Prochlorococcus marinus str. MIT 1013: one gene and its partners. Each later gene encodes a partner of the first gene's protein in a complex. Links are inferred from orthologs where the notes say so. Each region holds a gene or a part of one and is shown in the gene's direction. Other genes may lie near its edges. The genes, in order: nuoH, O5633_RS10195 and nuoB.

Region 1 (3,022 bases):
ATTCTCGAAGAGCAATTGATGATCCAAAATATATTTACGACGCAGTAGTTAGGTTGATTGCAAAAATTCCAACTATGGTTGCTGCTTTCGAGCAAATAAGAAAAGGAGACGATCCAATTCAACCCCAGGATGATTTACCATATTCTTCCAATTTCCTGTATATGCTCACCGAGAGGGAGCCAAATCCTCTCGCAGCAAGAGTTTTCGACAGATGTTTAATTCTTCATGCCGAGCACAGTCTCAATGCGAGTACGTTTAGCGCAAGAGTAACTGCCAGCACATTAACTGATCCATATGCTGTAGTAGCTTCTGCCGTTGGGACATTGGCTGGTCCTCTTCATGGAGGGGCCAATGAAGATGTGATAGCAATGCTAGAAGAGATTGGAAGACCTGAGAAGGCCTCTTCATTTCTCAATGATGCAATTGCAAAAAAAAGGAAAGTCATGGGCTTTGGGCACAGGGAGTATCGTGTCAAAGATCCTAGAGCAACAATTTTACAAGCCTTCGCAGAGGAACTTTTCTCGGAATTTGGTAAAGATGAAATGTATGAAGTAGCCAAAGCACTTGAAGAAGAGGCCATTTCCAAACTGGGGCCAAAAGGTATATTCCCAAATGTTGACTTTTACTCCGGACTTGTTTATCGAAAACTTGGTATTCCTCGAGATTTGTTTACACCGGTTTTTGCGATTTCCAGAGTTGCTGGTTGGTTGGCTCACTGGAGAGAGCAACTTGGAGCAAATAGAATTTTTAGACCATCACAAATTTACGAAGGAGCAAAAATCAGAAATTGGCAGCCTCTTGAGAGTAGATAATTTGAAATTTATTTTTTTCTAATTTAAAATTAATTCAAAATTACACTAACCTTAGTTAATAGATTAAATATTAGAAGTGAATTCAGGTATAGACCTTGAAATGAGTTTTACCCAAGGTGTTCAAAACCTTGGTTTATCGCATGAATTAGCACATCTTTTATGGATCCCTCTTCCAATGCTTTTAGTATTGGTGTCAGCTGTAATTGGAGTATTAGTAACAGTATGGCTTGAACGAAAAATTTCTGCAGCAGCTCAACAGAGAATTGGGCCTGAATATGCAGGTGCACTTGGTATTCTTCAACCAATGGCAGACGGTTTGAAACTTTTAGTTAAAGAAGACATTATTCCAGCAAGGGCAGACAGTGTTCTATTTACAGTTGGTCCGATATTAGTTTTAGTTCCGGTAATTCTATCTTGGTTAATTGTTCCTTTTGGTCAAAATCTTTTAATTAGCAATGTAGGAATAGGAATCTTTTTATGGATTGCCCTAAGTAGTATTCAGCCCATTGGTCTACTAATGAGTGGCTATTCCTCCAATAATAAATATTCTTTGCTAGGTGGACTTAGAGCAGCCGCTCAATCAATTAGTTATGAAATTCCACTAGCGCTTTCGGTTTTGGCAATAGTTATGATGAGTAATTCATTAAGTACTGTTGATATAGTTGAGCAACAAAATACTGCTGGTTTTCTTAGCTGGAATATATGGCGACAACCTATAGGTTTTATTATTTTTTGGATCTGTGCGTTAGCTGAATGTGAGAGACTCCCTTTTGATTTGCCCGAGGCAGAAGAAGAACTTGTAGCTGGTTATCAAACTGAATATGCAGGTATGAAATTTGCTCTGTTTTATTTAGCTGGATACATAAATCTTGTTTTATCTGCTTTACTTGTTTCCGTTCTGTACTTAGGAGGATGGGGTTTTCCGATCTCAATTGATTGGTTTGCATCTTTGATAGGTCTTTCAATTGATAATCCATTGGTTCAAATCATTGCTGCTTCTGTTGGAATTGTTATGACAATCCTCAAGGCTTATTTACTTGTTTTTTTAGCAATCTTATTAAGATGGACTACTCCAAGAGTTCGGATTGATCAACTACTTGATTTAGGTTGGAAATTTCTTTTACCTATTTCACTGGTCAATTTACTTGTAACTGCTTCACTTAAACTGGCATTTCCTATGGCATTTGGCGGATAAAAGAAAAGCAACACAATCGCTATTTTTTTAAGTAAAACTACCTACATTTACTTGAAAAAAACTGTATAATGACTAATGTAAATACAGGCCAGCAGCAGGAAATTTAATATGCTTGGTTTCCTTGAAAAAGTTGCCGACTACACTAAAGAAGCAATTAGTGCAGGAAAATATTTAGTTGATGGATTAGGCGTTACGTTTGATCACATGCGTCGAAGACCTGTAACAGTTCAATATCCATATGAGAAGCTAATCCCCTCTGAGCGTTATAGAGGAAGGATTCATTATGAATTTGATAAGTGTATTGCTTGCGAAGTTTGCGTAAGGGTATGCCCAATTAATCTTCCAGTTGTTGATTGGGTAATGAATAAAGAAACCAAGAAAAAAGAATTGAGAAATTATTCAATTGACTTTGGTGCATGTATTTTTTGTGGAAATTGTGTTGAATATTGCCCTACAAATTGTTTATCAATGACAGAAGAATATGAACTGGCTGCATTTGATAGACATAGCCTTAACTACGATAATGTTGCTCTTGGAAGATTACCAACAAGTGTGACTTCAGATCCATCGGTTCGTCCTTTAAGGGAATTAGCTTATTTACCCGAGGGAGTAATGGACCCCCATGAATTACCTTCGAACCAACAAAGAGCAGGTAAACTTCCAATTCAGATTATTAAAGAACTCCAAACAGATAAATTACAAGAAGAAGGAAATAATAATTCTAAAGATATTCTTCCAAAAAAACTTAACTAATAATTAATGAATATCGCTTACTCAACAGAATTAATTTGTTTTTTAGTTCTCAGTGCTGTCATAGTTTCTGGAAGTTTAGCAGTGGTTTTACTAGAAAATATTGTTTACTCAGCATTTTTATTAGGCGGCGTATTTATGGCTGTAGCAGGCTTATATCTTTTATTAAATGCTAGTTTTGTAGCTGCCGCACAAATTCTTGTTTATGTTGGAGCTGTAAATGTTTTGATATTATTTGCAATTATGTTGGTTAACAAGAAAGAGA
Region 2 (2,969 bases), 130 kb from region 1 along the record:
TTGACGATTGGGATTATGGGTTTTGACCAGGAGTCGATATCATCCGAATCTGCATTAAACCTGATTTCAGCTCCTCTAGAAAGCATCCATAGATCACCATTTGGCTGCTCACCAACGCTCTGAACTCTCTTACTACTTGCTCTTTGATGAGGGCTCCATGACTCCTGACCTGGACTTAATACTGAGAAGAAGTTACCAAGACTACTTACACTTATATAACCACCATTATTTGTGCGTCTTAATTCTCTTATGCCTCCAGAGCCTGAAGTATCAACAACTATTGCTTCCCAATTCTCACCAGCATCAGTTGTTTTATAAATTGCTCCAGCAGTAGTTGCCAACTCAGCAGAATCATTATCAATTGTTGTTATCAAATATGGATCTCCAGGCAACTTATTTCCCAAATCGAGACGAGTCCAATTTTTCCCTCCATCAGTTGTGTGAAGAATCAATCCTGGTTGACCTGCAATCCAACCTTCTGGGCCTTTAAAATCAACGCTTATTAGACGAAAGTTACCTTCGCTTGGGATATCTAAATTTCTTTCTTTCCAGGTAATTCCGCCATCATTTGTCTCTAGAATTAACCTATTGGTGCCAACTAAAAACCCATTTTTGTCATCAACAAAGTCAGCATCTAGAGGATTTGCCTCAGTATCTAGGTCGACTTGTGTCCAAGGGCTTGATGAGCCAATGGATGCATTACTAACAGTACAACCACTAAGAGCTACTCCTACTATTAAGACAAGGGTCAAATTAATGACATTTGAAAACAGACGTTTCATTTCAAAGAATAAAGAGAGAGAAAACAGGCAGCAGCTAAAGCCAGGCTTCCAAAAATAAGAACGTTTTTCTGGCCTGAAGGAAGTTTATTAAATCCAAAGCCATATGTAAGGTTTTCTTCAAATCCACTAGGCTTTGATTTAGGTCCAATATCCTTGTATCCAACAAATCCTACTCGACAGACTGGACATCTGAACTTCTCTCTATCTATATCTAAGAATGCAGTTCCTGGCTCAATATTAAGCTTCTTTATACCCTCATCAGGATCATAAATAAAACCACAGCTAATACATTCGAAGCGATTTGCTTTTGGATCAAATTCCTCGGTTGAGTTTTTTGGTGCAAATGAAATAACTTGGTTTTGTTTTTCATCAGAATTGAAATCTTCCAAAGGATTTGTTTCTGTTTTGTTGTCTTTACTCACAGTTTTCACTTTCACACATAACAACTCTATGGCACTAATCTAGAAAATGACTGTCAAACTGATATTGAAATCAGTAATTCATTCATGTTTACCCTTCAGGGTTATGAGTATTTTTTAGGATTTCTTCTTATTTCTGGAGCAGTTCCTATTCTTGCGCTCACAACAAATAAGCTAATTTCTCCTAGCAGTAAAGCAGGAGAAAGACAGCTTACATATGAATCTGGCATGGAACCAATTGGGGGAGCATGGATCCAATTTAATATTCGTTACTACATGTTTGCTCTTGTTTTCGTTATATTTGACGTCGAAACGGTGTTCCTTTACCCATGGGCAGTTGCATTTAACAAACTTGGGTTATTAGCATTTATTGAAGCACTTGTTTTCATCACAATATTGGTTGTTGCATTAGCATATGCATGGAGAAAAGGTGCCCTTGAATGGAGTTGAATCCTTTGAACAATTTGAATAAATCTCCCTCTTCTGAAGCCGCAAGAAACCTTAGAGAAGCTTCTTGTGGCCCGGTGGCAACGCCAACAGTAACAAATGATTTAAGCGAAAACATAATCCTTACTAGCCTTGAAGATCTTCACAACTGGGCGAGATTAAGCAGTCTTTGGCCTCTTCTTTATGGAACTGCTTGCTGTTTTATTGAATTTGCGGCTTTAATTGGATCTCGATTTGATTTTGATAGATTTGGATTAGTACCTAGAAGTTCTCCTAGGCAAGCAGATCTACTAATAGTTGCAGGTACTGTAACTATGAAAATGGCACCCGCCCTTGTAAGACTATATGAGCAAATGCCTGATCCGAAATACGTAATTGCTATGGGAGCTTGCACTATTACTGGTGGCATGTTCAGCGCAGATTCAACTACGGCAGTTCGAGGTGTTGACAAATTAATACCAGTTGATCTTTACCTTCCTGGCTGTCCTCCAAGACCAGAAGCAATATTTGATGCTGTGATCAAATTAAGAAAAAAAGTTGCCAACGAATCTATCTCTGAAAGATCAAAGATCACTCAAACTCATCGTTATTTAACTATTCCTCATAGGATGAAGAGAGCAGAGTCAAAAGTTAATGGACAATATCTAAATGCAAAATCCCAACTAATTGCATTAAATCCTTCCTTATCTGAAAAATTTGATCAATCATTAAAAGAGGTTCAAAAAATATCTGAAGAACTTTCAAGCAATTAAGCATCTCTTATAAAAAAATGACAAACGATTCAGAAATTGTAGTAGAAGAAAAAATCTCAGGTCCAATAAGCGTTTGGCTTTCTAAAAATGGATTTGACCACATTCCTCTCCAAGATGATCACTTAGGAGTTGAAATAATAAAAATTACGCCAAGCAATCTTTTATCAATAGTTGAAGCGTTAAAAAATGATGGGTTTAATTACCTTCAATGCCAGGGTGGATACGATGAAGGTCCTGGTTTAAATATTGTTTGTTTTTATAATTTAATAGAAATGAGTGAATTTAAAAAAGATTTTTCACCTCGCGAAGTAAGATTAAAAGTATTCCTAACTCGAAATGGGGACTTAACTGTTCCTAGTTTATACGGTCTTTTCAGAGGAGCAGATTGGCAAGAAAGAGAAACATTCGATATGTATGGTATCAACTTCACAGGCCACCCTCATCCTAAAAGACTTTTAATGCCTGAAGATTGGAAAGGATGGCCACTTAGGAAGGACTATGTTCAGCCAGATTTTTATGAAATGCAAGATGCATACTGATTTATTTCCCTTTTTTGTATCTTCTATAAA
Region 3 (3,068 bases), 130 kb from region 1 along the record:
TTTTGTCATCAACAAAGTCAGCATCTAGAGGATTTGCCTCAGTATCTAGGTCGACTTGTGTCCAAGGGCTTGATGAGCCAATGGATGCATTACTAACAGTACAACCACTAAGAGCTACTCCTACTATTAAGACAAGGGTCAAATTAATGACATTTGAAAACAGACGTTTCATTTCAAAGAATAAAGAGAGAGAAAACAGGCAGCAGCTAAAGCCAGGCTTCCAAAAATAAGAACGTTTTTCTGGCCTGAAGGAAGTTTATTAAATCCAAAGCCATATGTAAGGTTTTCTTCAAATCCACTAGGCTTTGATTTAGGTCCAATATCCTTGTATCCAACAAATCCTACTCGACAGACTGGACATCTGAACTTCTCTCTATCTATATCTAAGAATGCAGTTCCTGGCTCAATATTAAGCTTCTTTATACCCTCATCAGGATCATAAATAAAACCACAGCTAATACATTCGAAGCGATTTGCTTTTGGATCAAATTCCTCGGTTGAGTTTTTTGGTGCAAATGAAATAACTTGGTTTTGTTTTTCATCAGAATTGAAATCTTCCAAAGGATTTGTTTCTGTTTTGTTGTCTTTACTCACAGTTTTCACTTTCACACATAACAACTCTATGGCACTAATCTAGAAAATGACTGTCAAACTGATATTGAAATCAGTAATTCATTCATGTTTACCCTTCAGGGTTATGAGTATTTTTTAGGATTTCTTCTTATTTCTGGAGCAGTTCCTATTCTTGCGCTCACAACAAATAAGCTAATTTCTCCTAGCAGTAAAGCAGGAGAAAGACAGCTTACATATGAATCTGGCATGGAACCAATTGGGGGAGCATGGATCCAATTTAATATTCGTTACTACATGTTTGCTCTTGTTTTCGTTATATTTGACGTCGAAACGGTGTTCCTTTACCCATGGGCAGTTGCATTTAACAAACTTGGGTTATTAGCATTTATTGAAGCACTTGTTTTCATCACAATATTGGTTGTTGCATTAGCATATGCATGGAGAAAAGGTGCCCTTGAATGGAGTTGAATCCTTTGAACAATTTGAATAAATCTCCCTCTTCTGAAGCCGCAAGAAACCTTAGAGAAGCTTCTTGTGGCCCGGTGGCAACGCCAACAGTAACAAATGATTTAAGCGAAAACATAATCCTTACTAGCCTTGAAGATCTTCACAACTGGGCGAGATTAAGCAGTCTTTGGCCTCTTCTTTATGGAACTGCTTGCTGTTTTATTGAATTTGCGGCTTTAATTGGATCTCGATTTGATTTTGATAGATTTGGATTAGTACCTAGAAGTTCTCCTAGGCAAGCAGATCTACTAATAGTTGCAGGTACTGTAACTATGAAAATGGCACCCGCCCTTGTAAGACTATATGAGCAAATGCCTGATCCGAAATACGTAATTGCTATGGGAGCTTGCACTATTACTGGTGGCATGTTCAGCGCAGATTCAACTACGGCAGTTCGAGGTGTTGACAAATTAATACCAGTTGATCTTTACCTTCCTGGCTGTCCTCCAAGACCAGAAGCAATATTTGATGCTGTGATCAAATTAAGAAAAAAAGTTGCCAACGAATCTATCTCTGAAAGATCAAAGATCACTCAAACTCATCGTTATTTAACTATTCCTCATAGGATGAAGAGAGCAGAGTCAAAAGTTAATGGACAATATCTAAATGCAAAATCCCAACTAATTGCATTAAATCCTTCCTTATCTGAAAAATTTGATCAATCATTAAAAGAGGTTCAAAAAATATCTGAAGAACTTTCAAGCAATTAAGCATCTCTTATAAAAAAATGACAAACGATTCAGAAATTGTAGTAGAAGAAAAAATCTCAGGTCCAATAAGCGTTTGGCTTTCTAAAAATGGATTTGACCACATTCCTCTCCAAGATGATCACTTAGGAGTTGAAATAATAAAAATTACGCCAAGCAATCTTTTATCAATAGTTGAAGCGTTAAAAAATGATGGGTTTAATTACCTTCAATGCCAGGGTGGATACGATGAAGGTCCTGGTTTAAATATTGTTTGTTTTTATAATTTAATAGAAATGAGTGAATTTAAAAAAGATTTTTCACCTCGCGAAGTAAGATTAAAAGTATTCCTAACTCGAAATGGGGACTTAACTGTTCCTAGTTTATACGGTCTTTTCAGAGGAGCAGATTGGCAAGAAAGAGAAACATTCGATATGTATGGTATCAACTTCACAGGCCACCCTCATCCTAAAAGACTTTTAATGCCTGAAGATTGGAAAGGATGGCCACTTAGGAAGGACTATGTTCAGCCAGATTTTTATGAAATGCAAGATGCATACTGATTTATTTCCCTTTTTTGTATCTTCTATAAAATCTCATTATTGCTAAAGCGAGACTCCTAGGATCATGCCTCAAAGTTGGAGTAGCCTTTGAGCCCTGAAGAGAAGCCAAATAAACCTTATAGCCTCTAGATAAAAGATCAAATTTATTGCATTTCACTGGTTCAGCCCCTTTTGATTTGTAGTAATCAACCAATGGGGAGGGTTCTAATTCACCTTGGGCAAGTATTGAACTAAATATTTTCCTAGTAATTCCTCTAGATGCCAATTGCGCTTCGATAGCCCTCACATGACCAGTAACGTCAAGTCCATCAGTTTCACCTGGTTGAGTCATCAGATTACATATATAAAGCTTTGGAGCTTTGCTTCTCTCAATAGCTTCGACTATTTCAGGAACAAGTAGGTTTGGAAGAATTGAAGTGTATAGGCTTCCTGGCCCTATCAAAATAATTTCAGCATTTCTGATTGCTTCCAGTGCTCTTGGCAAAGCTGGAGGGCGAGAAGGATAACAACCGATTCTGATTATTGGTAGGCGAGCCTTCCCAATCGCTGATTCTCCATCTATTCGATCACCATTTTCAAGTTCGGCCCATAAACGGACATCTACATTAGTTGCTGGTACAACTTGACCTTGAACAGCTAGGACCCTGCTTGATGCTGTGATTGCCGTCTCTAAGCTTCCAGTTATTGCAGTTAAAGCGGATAGAAAAAGGTTCCCAAAGCTATGTCCCTCAAGTCCACT

What was found.
Region 2: the proteins of nuoH (region 1) and O5633_RS10195 are in contact, whole or in part, in a cryo-EM structure (PDB 6KHJ), measured with the Thermosynechococcus vestitus proteins. The link is inferred for Prochlorococcus marinus str. MIT 1013 from one-to-one orthologs. Residues at the interface, in WP_126985484.1 of Thermosynechococcus vestitus: Gln8, Lys26, Trp29, Leu30, Pro33, Met34, Met37, Leu38, Leu83, Ile84, Phe85, Lys86, Glu87, Asp88, Val89, Leu90, Pro91, Ala92, Thr100, Ala104, Val107, Ile108, Phe111, Leu112, Tyr114, Ile115, Ile125, Ser126, Leu128, Phe133; in WP_126986108.1 of Thermosynechococcus vestitus: Gly6, Tyr7, Glu8, Tyr9, Phe10, Gly12, Phe13, Leu14, Ile16, Cys17, Ser18, Pro21, Ala24, Leu25, Ala27, Ser28, Leu31, Arg32, Pro33, Ser35, Arg40, Leu41, Thr42, Thr43, Tyr44, Glu45, Ile51, Gly53, Ala54, Trp55.
Region 3: the proteins of nuoH (region 1) and nuoB are in contact, whole or in part, in a crystal structure (PDB 6Y11), measured with the Thermus thermophilus proteins. The link is inferred for Prochlorococcus marinus str. MIT 1013 from one-to-one orthologs. Residues at the interface, in WP_096411122.1 of Thermus thermophilus: Arg36, Val44, Arg45, Met46, Gly47, Pro48, Asn49, Arg50, Val51, Leu57, Gln58, Ala61, Asp62, Ile64, Lys65, Ile67, Phe68, Lys69, Glu70, Ile72, Val74, Glu223, Ala224, Glu225, His233, Thr234, Glu235, Tyr236, Ser237, Trp241; in WP_096411117.1 of Thermus thermophilus: Arg16, Glu17, Gly18, Leu24, Leu27, Val28, Trp30, Gly31, Arg32, Asn34, Ser35, Trp37, Thr54, Asp55, Ala56, Asp59, Ala61, Arg62, Phe63, Gly64, Glu66, Val67, Phe68, Arg69, Ala70, Ser71, Arg73, Gln74, Ala75, Asp76.

The regions. Positions count from the first base shown.
Region 1 is NZ_CP114778.1:1,669,861-1,672,882, reverse strand. Bases 84-2,947 are described here. They hold nuoH (NADH-quinone oxidoreductase subunit NuoH), read left to right. Parts: upstream 84-888; coding sequence 889-2,007; downstream 2,008-2,947. Other genes in these bases: O5633_RS09505 (NADH-quinone oxidoreductase subunit J), read left to right, coding at 2,767-2,947; ndhI (NAD(P)H-quinone oxidoreductase subunit I), read left to right, coding at 2,116-2,760; O5633_RS09520 (citrate synthase), read left to right, coding at 84-812. Also shown: more of O5633_RS09520, read left to right, coding at 1-83; more of O5633_RS09505, read left to right, coding at 2,948-3,022. UniProt on the Escherichia coli protein: NDH-1 shuttles electrons from NADH, via FMN and iron-sulfur (Fe-S) centers, to quinones in the respiratory chain. The immediate electron acceptor for the enzyme in this species is believed to be ubiquinone.
Region 2 is NZ_CP114778.1:1,800,929-1,803,897, reverse strand. What follows is about bases 159-2,969. They hold O5633_RS10195 (NAD(P)H-quinone oxidoreductase subunit 3), read left to right. Parts: upstream 159-1,288; coding sequence 1,289-1,651; downstream 1,652-2,969. Other genes in these bases: O5633_RS10180 (gluconeogenesis factor YvcK family protein), read right to left, coding at 2,941-2,969; O5633_RS10185 (NAD(P)H-quinone oxidoreductase subunit J), read left to right, coding at 2,418-2,939; nuoB (NADH-quinone oxidoreductase subunit NuoB), read left to right, coding at 1,642-2,400; O5633_RS10200 (rubredoxin), read right to left, coding at 779-1,132; O5633_RS10205 (photosynthesis system II assembly factor Ycf48), read right to left, coding at 159-782. Also shown: more of O5633_RS10205, read right to left, coding at 1-158. UniProt on the Escherichia coli protein: NDH-1 shuttles electrons from NADH, via FMN and iron-sulfur (Fe-S) centers, to quinones in the respiratory chain. The immediate electron acceptor for the enzyme in this species is believed to be ubiquinone.
Region 3 is NZ_CP114778.1:1,800,220-1,803,287, reverse strand. What follows is about bases 1-2,910. They hold nuoB (NADH-quinone oxidoreductase subunit NuoB), read left to right. Parts: upstream 1-1,031; coding sequence 1,032-1,790; downstream 1,791-2,910. Other genes in these bases: O5633_RS10180 (gluconeogenesis factor YvcK family protein), read right to left, coding at 2,331-2,910; O5633_RS10185 (NAD(P)H-quinone oxidoreductase subunit J), read left to right, coding at 1,808-2,329; O5633_RS10195 (NAD(P)H-quinone oxidoreductase subunit 3), read left to right, coding at 679-1,041; O5633_RS10200 (rubredoxin), read right to left, coding at 169-522; O5633_RS10205 (photosynthesis system II assembly factor Ycf48), read right to left, coding at 1-172. Also shown: more of O5633_RS10180, read right to left, coding at 2,911-3,068. UniProt on the Escherichia coli protein: NDH-1 shuttles electrons from NADH, via FMN and iron-sulfur (Fe-S) centers, to quinones in the respiratory chain. The immediate electron acceptor for the enzyme in this species is ubiquinone.